DNA from 2 places in the Chryseobacterium sp. PTM-20240506 genome. Region 1 is predicted to be linked to the other one. Evidence: riboswitches for the same ligand, from Rfam matches in the RefSeq annotation. Region 1 holds a riboswitch; the other holds the start of a gene.
What was found. Region 1 has a riboswitch for thiamine pyrophosphate ahead of thiS (sulfur carrier protein ThiS). Riboswitches for the same ligand answer to the same signal wherever they lie in the genome.

Region 1 (6,889 bases):
GAAATTTTATTGCTTCTGGAACAGAAATTAGGAGTAGATCCGGAAGGGTTTATCAAAATTTCTTTAACAAGAGAAGAAATTGCCAATATCATCGGTACAGCTACCGAGAGTGCTATCCGTCTGATTTCCGAATTCAAACAGGATGATCTGATAGAAGTGGACGGAAGAAACATCAAGATCCTCAACCACGACAAACTAATGAAACTAGGTCACGTAGTTTTATAAATCATAAAAAAAATTTAAGTCGGCGGAAGCCGACTTTTTAACTTTTAAAATATAGATACATTATGTCTGTTCATTCTGAAATAAAAAAAGTTACGACTGAAACCTTGCGTAAAATGAAGTTCGACAAGGAAAAAATAACAATGCTTACAGCCTATGATTTCACTACAGCAAAGATGGTAGATGCAGGAGGAGTAGATGCTGTTTTGATAGGAGATTCTGCAGCCAATGTAATGGCAGGTTTTGAAACTACGCTGCCTATTACTCTTGATCAGATGATCTATCATGCTCAAAGCGTTGTACGTGGAGTAGACAGAGCTCTCGTTATTGCTGACCTTCCTTTTGGAACTTATCAGAGTAATCCTGAAAAAGCATTAGAGTCTGCCGTGAGAATGATGAAAGAGGGCGGTGCCCATGCTGTGAAAATTGAAGGCGGTAAAGAGATTTCAAAATCAATCAAGAAAATTGTTAATGCAGGAATTCCTGTGATGGGGCATTTAGGATTAACCCCTCAGTCTATTTATAAATTCGGAACTTACAAAGTAAGAGCGAAGGACGAAGCAGAAGCTGAGAAACTGATCAGTGATGCGCAGCTTTTAGAAGAATTAGGGTGCTTTTCTGTTGTTTTAGAAAAAATTCCGGCAGATTTGGCTAAAAAAGTATCTGAAAGTATCTCGATTCCGACAATCGGAATCGGAGCAGGCCCTGACTGTGACGGACAGGTTTTGGTTTATCATGATATGGTAGGAATGAACCAGGGGTTCAGTCCAAAATTTTTGAGAAGATATCTTGATCTTTACAGTGAAATCACAGGGGCGGTTGCACAATATGTAAAAGATGTAAAAGAGGTTACCTTTCCTAATGAAAAAGAAAGCTATTAATGAGAGATAATCAACAGACTATACAAGGAGTTATTTCCGTTATCGCATTGATCTGCCTTGCCGTAGGATGGTTCAATTTCTTTTCACCGGAAACTAATGATATTCTCTCGAAAAGGGTATTTTACATCGTCATAGGAATAAGTTTTGCCATTCAAGCTCCTTTTCTGTCTAACAGAAATTTTGTATATCCAATGTATGCTGCCGCAGGTCTTTGTATTGTTGGCGCTTTTCTTCCATTGGAATCAAGGCTGGCTGCAATGAAAACACTTGGGCTTCTTGCAGGGATTATTCTTTCTTTGTCGAACAGACGACAGATTAATTAAATGTAAAATGGAGGAGCAGATTGCTTATGAAGACAACCATCTCCTGGTTGTAAATAAAAAAGTCGGTCAGCTTGTACAGGGTGACAAGACCGGTGATGAATCGTTATTAGAATCAATAAAGAACTTTATAAAGAAAAGAGATGCTAAACCGGGAAATGTTTTTCTCGGTTTGGTTCATCGTATAGATCGTCCGACATCAGGTTTGGTTATTTATGCCAAAACCTCAAAAGCCCTTTCCCGTCTTACCCAGATGGTTAAAAACAGGGAAATTAAAAAAACATACTGGGCTGTTGTTGCTAAAGAAATGATTCCGCATCACCAGAGGCTGGTTCATTATTTAAAGAAAAATGAGAAAAATAATAAAGCCATTGTTTTTCCAAAGGCAACAGATGGAGCGAAAGAGGCAATTTTAACTTATAATGTTATTAAAACCCTGGACAATTATATGCTTCTTGAAATTGATCTGGAAACAGGAAGACATCATCAGATCCGGGCTCAACTTTCCAAGATTGGAGTTCCAATAAAAGGTGATTTGAAATATGGAGCACCCCGGTCCAATCCGGATGGAGGAATCAATCTTCATGCACGGATGCTTACATTCATCCATCCCGTGACCAAAGAAGAGATCAGAATTGTAGCTCCTGTTCCGCAAAATGATGCCATATGGAGAGCATGCGAAGAATAAGTCTGAATATAAAAGTTAATCTTAACATTATACTATTAAACATACAAAAGACCCTCTAAAAGCAGATGGTCTTTTTGTTTTTAATGAAATCATTTTGCCTGTTTTGAAAAAATAACTAACTTCGTCCCATACTTTAGGGGTGTCTGTTCACAAGCAGACTGAGACTTTACCCTTTGAACCTGATCTGGATCATACCAGCGTAGGGAAAAGTGAGATGACTTTTTGCTGTACATTTCTATTGTACAATTATAGCCATTCCTAAAGTGATTTATAACAAAAATCTTGGAATGGAACTTATAATCAATCACACACGGAAAACTTTCGATATTCCACCGGAAAACCTGGAGGCTTTGATGGCTCTGGAGGCACCCGGCCGCAAAAAAGGAATCGCTGTTGCCTTAAACAATCGTATTATTCCCATTTCCTCCTGGCAGAATACTGTACTTCAGGACCAGGATTCAATTTTAATTATTACCGCAACACAGGGCGGCTAATCTTCGTAAAACCCCAATAATTTTATGGCACATTCAATTACGCGTTCGCCATTTCCGAACTCAAAGAAAATTTATGTTGAAGGAAGCATTCATCCTATTAAGGTTGCTATGCGCGAAATCCTATTGAGCCCTACAAAGCTCAGCAATGGAACATTGGAGAATAATCCTCCTGTCACGGTTTATGATACGTCAGGACCTTATACGGATGAAAATTCGCAGATCGATATCCAGAAAGGACTTCCAAGAATAAGAGAGCAATGGATACTGGAAAGGGGAGATGTAAAAATTCTCGACGGAATATCGTCCGAATATGGGAAAGCCCGTTTGGCAGATCCGAAACTGGATGAATTACGTTTTTCTTATAACCATAAGCCAAAAGTCGCTCTGGAAGGAAAAGAAGTAACCCAGTTATACTATGCAAAACAGGGGATCATTACTCCTGAAATGGAGTACATTGCCATCCGTGAAAACCAAAGAATAGAACAGCTTGATTTTGTTTCCAAAGAAATGTCTTCCCAGCATGCCGGGAACAATTTCGGGGCAAGAACTCCTAAAAATAAGATTACTCCTGAATTTGTAAGAGAAGAGATTGCTGCCGGAAGGGCAATCATTCCTAATAACATCAACCACCCAGAAAGTGAACCGATGATTATAGGGCGGAATTTTTTAGTAAAGATAAATGCCAATATTGGTAACAGTGCTGTTTCTTCCAGTATCGATGAAGAGGTCGAAAAAGCAGTGTGGGCATGCAGATGGGGTGCGGATACTATTATGGATCTTTCCACAGGAAAAAATATTCACGAAACACGGGAATGGATCATCAGAAATAGTCCTGTACCTATCGGAACTGTTCCTATTTATCAGGCACTTGAAAAAGTGAAAGGAGTTCCTGAAGATCTTACCTGGGAAGTATTTAGAGATACCCTGATCGAGCAGGCTGAGCAAGGCGTTTCGTATTTTACCATTCATGCAGGAGTGCTGCTCAGATATATTCACCTTACCGTTAATAGAGTAACGGGAATTGTTTCGCGCGGAGGTTCTATTATGGCTAAATGGTGTCTTTATCATCACAAAGAAAACTTCTTGTACACGCATTTTGAAGAGATTTGTGAAATCATGAAAAAATATGATGTAGCTTTTTCTTTAGGTGACGGACTTCGTCCGGGATCTATTGCAGATGCTAATGACGCTGCACAATTTGCAGAGCTGGAGACTTTAGGAGAGCTTACGAAGATTGCTTGGAAACACAATGTACAGGTAATGATTGAAGGTCCCGGTCATGTTCCGATGCATATGATCAAAGAAAATATGGATAAGCAGCTGGAAGAGTGCCACGAAGCACCTTTCTATACGTTAGGGCCGTTAACAACAGATATTGCACCGGGCTATGATCATATAACTTCAGGAATCGGAGCTGCCATGATCGGATGGTTTGGATGTGCAATGCTTTGTTACGTTACCCCTAAAGAACATCTAGGACTACCCAATAAAAAAGATGTGAAAGACGGGGTTATTACCTACAAGCTGGCAGCACATGCTGCGGATTTGGCAAAAGGACATCCAGGTGCTCAGTACAGAGATAATGCTCTGAGTAAAGCAAGGTTTGAATTCAGATGGGAAGATCAGTTTAATCTTTCCCTGGACCCTGAAACGGCAAAAGCATATCATGATGAAACATTACCGGCAGAGGGAGCAAAGATTGCGCATTTTTGTTCCATGTGTGGTCCTAAATTCTGTTCCATGAAAATTACTCAGGAAATACGGGAATCCGCTGAAATGGGGATGATGATAAAATCACAGGAGTTTATCGAGAACGGAAAGGAAATTTATTTATGATCATTGTCATAAGTCCTGAAAACATTTTAATCAATGAAGCAGAATGTGTCAATAAGATGTTTCAGGATGGGCTGGAATTATTTCATATCAGGAAACCTTTTATCACTGAGGTAGAAATGATCGTTTTCTTGGATCAGATCGATGCATCATTCCGTCATCGATTGGTAATGCACGGTTATTTTGACCTGGCAGCAGAATATGGCATTTCAAGAATACACTTCAGAGAAGAGGACCGTATTAATGGATTGCATTCATGGCGTGCAAAAGGTTCGGTAATCTCTACATCGGTACATGATATCATTTGTTTTAATGCTCTTGAGCCCAATTGGGAATATGCTTTTTTCAGTCCATTTTTCTCAAGCATTTCAAAACCGGGATATGGAGAACATTCTAAGGTTTTGGAGAGGATAGGACTTCGGAATAATCATGATGTGAAACTTATTGCTTTAGGAGGAATCTATGAGGAAAACATGGAGATAGCACTGAGATCGGGAGCAGAAGGTCTTGCCTTGCTGGGAGGGATCTGGATGAATGAGCAACCTGTAAAGGCATTTAATCAGTGCAGGAATAGAATGTTGGAATATAATTATCAAAACAGGTAGAAATTGGTCAAAGAAAAATTACAATATATTTCCCAGGGAAATACAAAAGAAGAACAGGAATTGAATATTTACAGGGCTCTGGACGCCGGTGTAAAGTGGGTGCAGGTTCGTTGGAAAAACGCGCCTGGGAAAGAGCTTTTTGAATTGTGTGAAAAATCAAAATTACAATGTACCGAATACGGGGCAATATGTATTATTAACGATCACATACATTTGGCAGAACTCGTAGATGCTGATGGTGTCCATTTAGGATTAGATGATGATACAATCACTCAGGCAAGACAAATTCTGGGTCCTGAAAAAATAGTCGGGGGAACAGCTAATACATTAGAGGACGTCCTGCAAAGAATTGATGAATCTTGTGATTATATCGGTTTGGGGCCATTGCGGTATACACCGACAAAGGAGAAATTAAGTCCGGTACTGGGCTTTAAAGGGTATCAGCAACTGATCCGGGATTTAGAAAAAAGATCGGTTAAAATTCCTGCAATCTATGCAATTGGAGGTGTACGTCTTGAAGATGTAGAATTATTACAGGAAATTGGAATCCATGGAGTTGCTGTCTCCGGACAAATTACAGGCAGGCCGTCTGTCGTTAATGAATTTATAAAATCTTTCAAATGAATCATATACTAACAATTGCAGGAAGAAGTTTCGAATCAAGGCTATTTCTGGGAACGGGTAAATTCGGAAATCTGGCAGAAATGACGCAATCCATTATTGCATCAGAAAGCAATATGGTGACAATGGCACTGAAAAGAATTGATGCTCAATCTGAGGATGATGGTATTCTCACGGCACTGCAGCCCACCAATACCCATCTTCTGCCTAACACCTCCGGAGCCCGTACTGCCAAAGAAGCGGTACTAGCTGCGCAATTGGCCAGAGAAGCGTTAGAAACAAACTGGGTGAAACTGGAAATACATCCGGACCCTAAATATTTACTGCCGGATCCTATAGAAACATTATATGCAACGGAAGAACTTGCGAAGCTTGGGTTTATTGTAATGCCCTACATTCATGCTGATCCCGTTTTATGCAAACGGTTAGAAGACGCAGGGACAGCAGTGGTTATGCCATTGGGAGCTCCTATCGGAACGAACAAAGGTCTTCGGACGTTGGATTTCCTGGAAATTATCATTAGCCAGAGCAAAGTTCCTGTGGTAGTTGATGCAGGAATAGGAGCCCCATCTGATGCGGCAAAGGCCATGGAAATTGGTGCTGATGCCGTATTGGTGAATACTGCTATAGCCGTGGCAAAGGATCCGATCAGTATGGCAATTGCATTTAAGGAAGGGGTTATTGCAGGAAGAAGAGCTTATGAAGCCGGACTGGGCTCGATTAGTTCCCATGCTGAGGCATCAAGCCCCTTGACTTCATTTTTATTTGAATAAATCGTATTAGAATGAAAAATTTTGAGGAGGTTTTCACATCCTATGAGTGGAATGATATTAAACAAAAACTGGAAAATGTCACTTTATCCGATGTAGAATACAGCCTTCAGAAGAAGCAGAAAACATTAGATGATTTCCTTAATCTTATTTCAATGGCTGCGGCACCGAAATTAGAAGTGATGGCTGGCATGGCGAGAGCGATTACCCAAAAACGTTTTGGCAAAGTAATCCAGCTGTATGCACCTTTATACCTTAGTAACGAATGTCAGAACATTTGTACCTATTGTGGTTTTAGCTTAGACAATAAACTGAAAAGAAAAACACTTTCCGATACTGAGATTATGATAGAAGCAACGGTTCTGAAGGCGATGGGAGTAAATCATATATTGCTGGTAAGCGGTGAAGCGAATAAGACCGTAGGAATTGCCTACTTTCTGAATGCTGTTCGGTTA
Region 2 (6,889 bases), 1.2 Mb from region 1:
TATCCAACCAAAAACCTTCCGGCATCAACCAATAACGACCAGTTTATCTACTCCCGTTCTACGTCTCAATTCGGACAGAACGGAAGGTATGTTTTTACGAGGCTTAATTTTACTTTTTAAGTAAAAAATAAAAACTAGCTGAACAATGCAGGCAAAGGATCTTCAAAACTGATTATTCTATGATCTGCGAGATCAAAATAAATTTCTGAATTTTGATTGGTAAAAGCAATGACAGTCATTCCTGCATTTTTGGCAGCAAGAATACCGGACTGACTGTCCTCTATTACAAAACAATGTTGAGGGTCAACTTTTAGGTTTTTTGCTGAAGTAAAATATACGGCAGGATGAGGCTTACCATGTTCTTCAAACTCAGCTGAGGTAATATGATCGAATAAATGGGCAATCTCCGCTTTATCAAGAACGGTTTGAATGACCCTGTAAGGAGAATTGGTGGCTAGGCCTATTTTGTATTGCTTTGATTTAAGATCTTCTATAAACTTTTTTATACCCGCAATAGTACAATCTTCTGTTGCGATCAGTTCAATGACCCTTGAGATGACTTGTTGTTCCACAATGTCCAATGCAATGTTATCCCAAGGGTATTTTTTATACCAGAATTCGGTAACCTCAGCAGTAGTCATCGTCTGAGTGAGCTGTGTGAATTCATCAGTAATCTTTACACCCAATGAGCTGAATACTTCGGACTCCGCTTGTTTCCAGAATTTTTCACTATCGATAAGAACACCGTCCATATCAAAAATAACAGCTTTTGCAGGTTTTATTTCCATATTTTTAATTCATAGGCCGCTTCCCAAAAATGGTACTCCATTTGGGTTGACATGATAAAAGCTTCTGTCATTTTATGTCTTGTATCATCTGTAGCTTTTTCTGCGATCTTATCACAAATAGCAATGGCATGATCTACAGCAGCAGAAAATTCCTCTCCGCCATAAGTATCGATCCACTTTTGATAAGGATTATTAATATTGTTCTGATATTTAAAGATAAAGTTTCCTACTTCCCTATAGATCCAGAAGCACGGCAACACTGCAGCAACTGCAACTTCAACACATTCCAGAGCAGCAGTACTCCTCAGAAAATGGATATAGTGATGACATGCAGGCTGTAAAACACCTTTATCGGTAACACCAAAATCCTTAAAATAAAATTCATGTAAAGCATTTTCGACCACGATCGCATTTTCGGCAAACCTGATAAAAGAAAGAACATCCTGGAGATCTGGGATCTTAGCAGCAATTAGCGAAAGCGTTCGTCCAAAATGTTCAAGATATAGAGAGTCCTGAGCCATGTAAAATTTAAAATTTTCAAGCGGCAAATTGCCAGCTGAAAGCTCTTTGATAAAATCCATTTGCAAAATAGACATGTATTTGTCTTCAATGGCTTGCCAGGTTTGTTCAGACCATTTCATTTTTGATCAGTTTTTGAGGGTTAAAAAAGTGATTAAGCGGGCCGTTTCCTAAACCGGTTTCTACATCTTTTCCATTTTCTATGGCTTTATAAACATATTGTTGTCCAAGAGAAACAGAATCAAATAAGGTTTTTCCCTGAGCCAGATATGCTGCTATAGCCGAAGAAAGGGTGCAGCCTGAACCATGGGTGTTGTGGGTCGCCAATTTGATGGTTTCAAAGGTATGGTATTGATTATTTTCATCGTAGAATAATGAGGTAATCGTTGAGGTGTCCTGATGTCCGCCTTTTAAAAGAATGCTTTTGCAGCCCAGACCTTTGATCAGTTTTCCTGCTGCATAAAGGTCTTCAAGCGTTTTCACCTCCATGCTGGCTAAAATTGCTGCTTCATCCATATTAGGGGTAATCACATCTGCAATAGGGAAAAGTTTTTCTGTAATAGCGATAATAGTCTCTTCTTCTATTAAGCGATGTCCACTTGTCGCGACCATTACCGGATCGAATACAATAGGAATCTTTTTATATTTACCGAGTGTTGAAACGATGGTTTCCACAAGCTGGGAAGTATGGACCATTCCGATTTTGATTGCATCAGGAAAAATGTCATCTAAAATAGCTTCGATCTGATCAGCTACTGCTTCTACAGGAATTGGATATATCTTTCTTACTCCCTGGGTATTCTGGACCGGTAAAGCAGTTAACACCGATGTTGAAAAGCATCCCAGGGAAGAGGCGGTTTTAATATCAGCCTGGATGCCAGCCCCTCCGCTTCCGTCGAATCCTGCTATCGTTAATACGGATGGATATTTAAATTTTTTCATTTTACAATTTCATTTTTGAGTTCATAAGCTGCTTTTTGAGGATCATCAGCACCGCATATTGCAGAAACTACGGCAATACAGTCCGCTCCCGCGTCCATAATAGCCTTGGTGTTGGTTAAGTTGACACTGCCAATAGCAACAAGGGGCTTTGAGGTCAGTTGCCTTATTTTTACTATTCCTTCCAATCCCCATTCAGTAACTGTATCTGATTTGGTAGTCGTGCGGAAGACCGGGCTGATGCCCAGATAGTCTGATGCTGCAGTCTGATCATTTTCAAGCTGATCGAGATATTCAATGGAGTAACCAATCATTTTATTGTGAATGAGTGGCTGCTCCCTCAAATAGACGGGGCTTGCATCGGTATTACCCACATGGATGCCTGCCGCATTTACTTTTGTGGCCACTTCTACGTTGTCATTAATAATCAGTGGAATATGATGTTTTTCTGTAATTGCTATCAGTTGTCTGGCTTTTTGGAGGAATTCATCGGGAGAGCTGTTTTTCTCTCTTAGTTGTATGATATCAACGCCGCCTAGAATAGCTTGCTCTGCAACCTTTAAAAAGTCTCTTCCGGGACAATCTGCCTCAGAAATAACAAGGTAAAGCTGGTAAGGAAAAGGATGTCTATTCATTATCTTTCATACTTGAGATGACTGAGAAACTCCTCTTCGGTAATAGTATATAATTTATCAAGAAGGTTAACCTGAAGGCTTCCAGGACCTTTACTTTCCAAAACAGCCAGTTCACCTGCGATACCCATTAATGCCATTGCGGCCGCAGTTGCTTCAAAGTACTTTTCGGTAACTCCTGAAAAAGCACCAATAAGGGCAGTTGCCGAGCAGCCTAATCCGGTAACTTTGGTCATTAAATGATGCCCGTTACGGATAAAGGAGGTCTGCTGTCGGTCAGTAATAATATCTGTAGCTCCGGAGATACAGACAATCGTATCGTGTTGATTGACGAGATATTGGGCGGCATTGATCGCTTCGTCACTTTTTGCTGTGCTGTCAACTCCTTTTGTAACGATTGTGTTTGCTTTAGCCAAAGCAATGATTTCTGATGCGTTACCTCTGATTACAGTCGGCCGGTACGGTAAAAGCTGGTGTAAAATCTCATCACGGAAACCCGTTGCGCCGGCACCTACTGGGTCTAAAATCCACGGTTTTTTTAATGAATGGGCAGCTTTTGCGGCTATTATCATTGACTCTGCCCAATATTCATCCAGCGTACCTATGTTAATAACGACTGAATGTGCAATACTGACCATTTCATGAATTTCAGATTTTGCATGCGCCATGATAGGAGAAGCTCCCACAGCCAAAAGGGCATTGGCTGTATTATTCATCACCACGTAATTGGTGATATTGTGTACAAGGGGGGATTGCTGTTTTACGAGCTGTACTTGTTTCCAAAGATTTTTATCCATTATTATTGATTAAATAAATAGCTTCAGGAAAAAATCCAAAACAAAAGTACATTGTAAAGAATGTCTTTTTGCTTTTCCCTACGTCGGTGTAAGCCGTATCAGGTTCAAAGGGACTCTCTCAATTCTTCTCAGAATACCCCTAAAGCATAACAAATGTAAGAAAAATATCAGATATGGCCTTATCATTAATTAGTAACCCAAACCTTTTATCTCTCTACCAGCTCCTTTACGCTTTCTCCGTAATAATCAATTTCCGATTTATTAATTTTGATAAGCTCATACCACTTTCTGAAGGCTCCTACAAATACAATAAGCATCAAGACCATCGCAACCACAGCAAGTGTTGCCAGTAAGTATTGCCCTTTGGGAATATAAATGGAGGTAACCTGGATATAACCAGCCCAGAATGTGATCCCTGCCATGAACACACCCGGTATAGCTGCACACAAGGCATATTTGCCTCTGTTTAACCGTATGAGCATTGTTGTACAGACGATCAGTCCACAGGCAGCAAGCAGCTGGTTGCTGATCCCGAATAATGGCCAGATACTACTGACGTTTCCTGTAAATACGAGATATCCCCATGCAAAAGTGAAGATCAGACTGCTGATAATAATCCCCGGGGTCCAGTTTTTGTCATTGAATTTCGGAATTACAGAACCCAGCATTTCCTGTAAAAAGAAACGTCCTACTCTTGTTCCTGCGTCAATAGCCGTAAGAATAAAAACAGCTTCAAACATGATTGCAAAATTATACCAATAAGCCATTAACTGATCCATATAGGGGATCTTATTGAATATATGAGCCATTCCCACAGCCAGAGATACAGCACCTCCGGTTCTGCCATGAAGATCGATCCCGATTTTCTGTGAAAAATAATCAATATCAACTCCGTGTAAAGAAGGATGAGCAGCCAGAAATGCATCATAAGAGTCTTTCGGAGTGTTTATGGCAAAATAATCTCCGGGCATTAATGTACATGCTGCGATCAATGCCATTAGGGCAACAAATCCCTCAACAAGCATTGCTCCATATCCTACAAAAAGAATTTCCCTTTCTTTATTTAGCATTTTAGGCGTTGTTCCGGTTGCTATAACAGCGTGAAAACCCGAAATAGCACCACATGCGATAACAATGAAAATGAATGGAAGGACAGGTCCTCCGATCACGGGTCCGCCACCGTTTACAAACTGTGTAAGGGCAGGCATCTGTATCGTGGGGTGGATCACAATTACTCCGATAGCAAGCATGATGATAGTTCCGATTTTCAGGTATGTCGACAGATAATCCCTTGGGACCAGCAGCAGCCATACCGGTAGAACGGATGCCAAAAAACCATACAAAGGAATAGCTATAGAAATGGTGGTGATATCCCAGGAGAACAAATTATGCATGGTTTCATTCTGCATCAGGTTATGCCCTCCGATAATACCCGCAATAAGAAGGACTCCTCCTAGGATACTGGCAAAAGTGACACTATTTTTGCGATAGCGCATAATCAGACCCATAATGATGGCAATAGGCATTGTAATCACTACGGTAAATAATGACCATGAGGCTTCGTGCATAGCATTGATACACGCCAACGATAGTCCTGCCAGCGTAAGAATGAGAATGAATAAAATGGCAAACCCAGCTACTGTTCCGGTTGTTTTTCCAATTTCTTTAGAAGCAATGGTTGCCAGACTCTGGCCTTTATGCCTTACGGATGCGAACAAAACGACCATATCATGAACACCACCTCCTAATACACAGCCTATCAGAATCCACAATGCTCCGGGAAGGTATCCGAATTGTGCGGCAAGAACAGGCCCAACCAATGGTCCTGCAGCTGCAATTGCAGCAAAGTGATGTCCGAAAAGAACGTTCTTATTAGTTGCAACATAGTCTTTACCATCCGCAAACTCCAATGCAGGAGTCGTATTTTTGTTATTAAGACGTAATACCTTATTGGCGAGAAAAATTCCATAGATACGATATGCTATGGCGAAAATAAGGAGCGATGTGAAAACTAAAGTTAAGGCGTTGATGTTATTTAGGAAATCCATATCGTCTTGATTTTTTATGAATAAATAATTAAATTTTTTGTTTAATTTATTTTGAATAATTTAAACAATGGCCAAGTTAATTATTTTGTAAATAAAAAATAAGAATATGTATACTAATCTAGCAAATTAACAAAACTTGAAAATAATTACTTATTTAATAGTCTGATAATTAATATTTTATATTGTTATCCGTTTGAGTTAACTATAATTTATTGTTAGTTTAGAAATATATTTCATTTCAACATTAATGATTGCTGGGCTTAGTCTTTCTCTGAGAAACAATAAAATCTACCATTTCATCAACAAGCTGATTAAGGTAGTTTTTATCGGTGGTTCCGAAGCCGTGTATACCATCTTCTACGATAGTCAGTTTATTTTGTACTTCATTTTCTTCAAGTTTTCGTTCCAGTAGTATCGATTGTTTGAGAGGTACAATTTTATCCTTATTTCCTTGCAGAGTTAGGGTTGGGGTTGCAAGATCAGCATAGGTTACCGGTGAAAGCGTTTCAAAGTATTTGATGACTTTCTTCTTGTCTTTTTTGATGTCGTATCCTGAAATTCCTAAGATCAGTTTTCCCCTTAGATCAACAATTTTCTTTGAAAAAAGGCTAATAAAAAAGGCACCTACATTTCCCACACGGGTATGTAAAAGTTTATTAAGATCAGTAGGCCCGAAATTATTGACTACATAATTTACTTTTGCAGAATAAGATGAGAGCTCAGGTGCTCCGACGAATTCATTATCTTGCGTATAGGCAGCCAGCAATGAAAGATGCGCCCCGGCAGACGCCCCGAAAAGTCCTATATTGTTGGTATCAAAGTGATATTTATCTGCGTTCTTTCTGACCCATCGTATAGCATCCTTAGTATCCTGGATAGGATTTGGAAAATGGATATCTTTATTCACTAAAGTATAGTTGATGCTGATTACAGTATATTCCTTTTCTACCAGCTTGAGAATAAGGTTTTCTATATAGGAATCTGCGTGAATGATCTTATCACCGCCGACCCATCCCCCTCCATGGACATAAATAAGCACAGGATGTTTTTCCGCAGAGGTTGTTTTTGGGCTGTACATATCCAAAGCTATTGAACCTTCCTTATTGGTTTTATAGAAAATATCTTCTGATGAAATGGTCCTTTCTTTTAAAAGACTGCTTTTTGGG

Region 2: another riboswitch for thiamine pyrophosphate. It lies ahead of thiM (hydroxyethylthiazole kinase); the one in region 1 lies ahead of thiS (sulfur carrier protein ThiS).

The regions. Positions count from the first base shown of each region.
Region 1 covers NZ_CP182581.1:2,891,433-2,898,321, reverse strand. Annotated here, with positions in the region: gene ACNFU2_RS12795 (Crp/Fnr family transcriptional regulator) at 1-225, shown strand, start outside; gene panB (3-methyl-2-oxobutanoate hydroxymethyltransferase) at 288-1,103, shown strand; gene ACNFU2_RS12785 (hypothetical protein) at 1,103-1,426, shown strand; gene ACNFU2_RS12780 (RluA family pseudouridine synthase) at 1,434-2,111, shown strand; TPP riboswitch at 2,237-2,334, shown strand; gene thiS (sulfur carrier protein ThiS) at 2,399-2,605, shown strand; gene thiC (phosphomethylpyrimidine synthase ThiC) at 2,630-4,441, shown strand; gene ACNFU2_RS12765 (thiamine phosphate synthase) at 4,438-5,043, shown strand; gene ACNFU2_RS12760 (thiamine phosphate synthase) at 5,047-5,667, shown strand; gene ACNFU2_RS12755 (thiazole synthase) at 5,664-6,437, shown strand; gene thiH (2-iminoacetate synthase ThiH) at 6,449-6,889, shown strand, end outside.
Region 2 covers NZ_CP182581.1:4,131,545-4,138,433, forward strand. Annotated here, with positions in the region: gene ACNFU2_RS18510 (TonB-dependent receptor plug domain-containing protein) at 1-120, shown strand, start outside; gene hxpB (hexitol phosphatase HxpB) at 135-788, opposite strand; gene tenA (thiaminase II) at 779-1,429, opposite strand; gene thiD (bifunctional hydroxymethylpyrimidine kinase/phosphomethylpyrimidine kinase) at 1,416-2,249, opposite strand; gene thiE (thiamine phosphate synthase) at 2,246-2,881, opposite strand; gene thiM (hydroxyethylthiazole kinase) at 2,881-3,675, opposite strand; TPP riboswitch at 3,734-3,826, opposite strand; gene ACNFU2_RS18540 (carbon starvation protein A) at 3,882-5,723, opposite strand; gene ACNFU2_RS18545 (alpha/beta hydrolase fold domain-containing protein) at 5,968-6,889, opposite strand, start outside.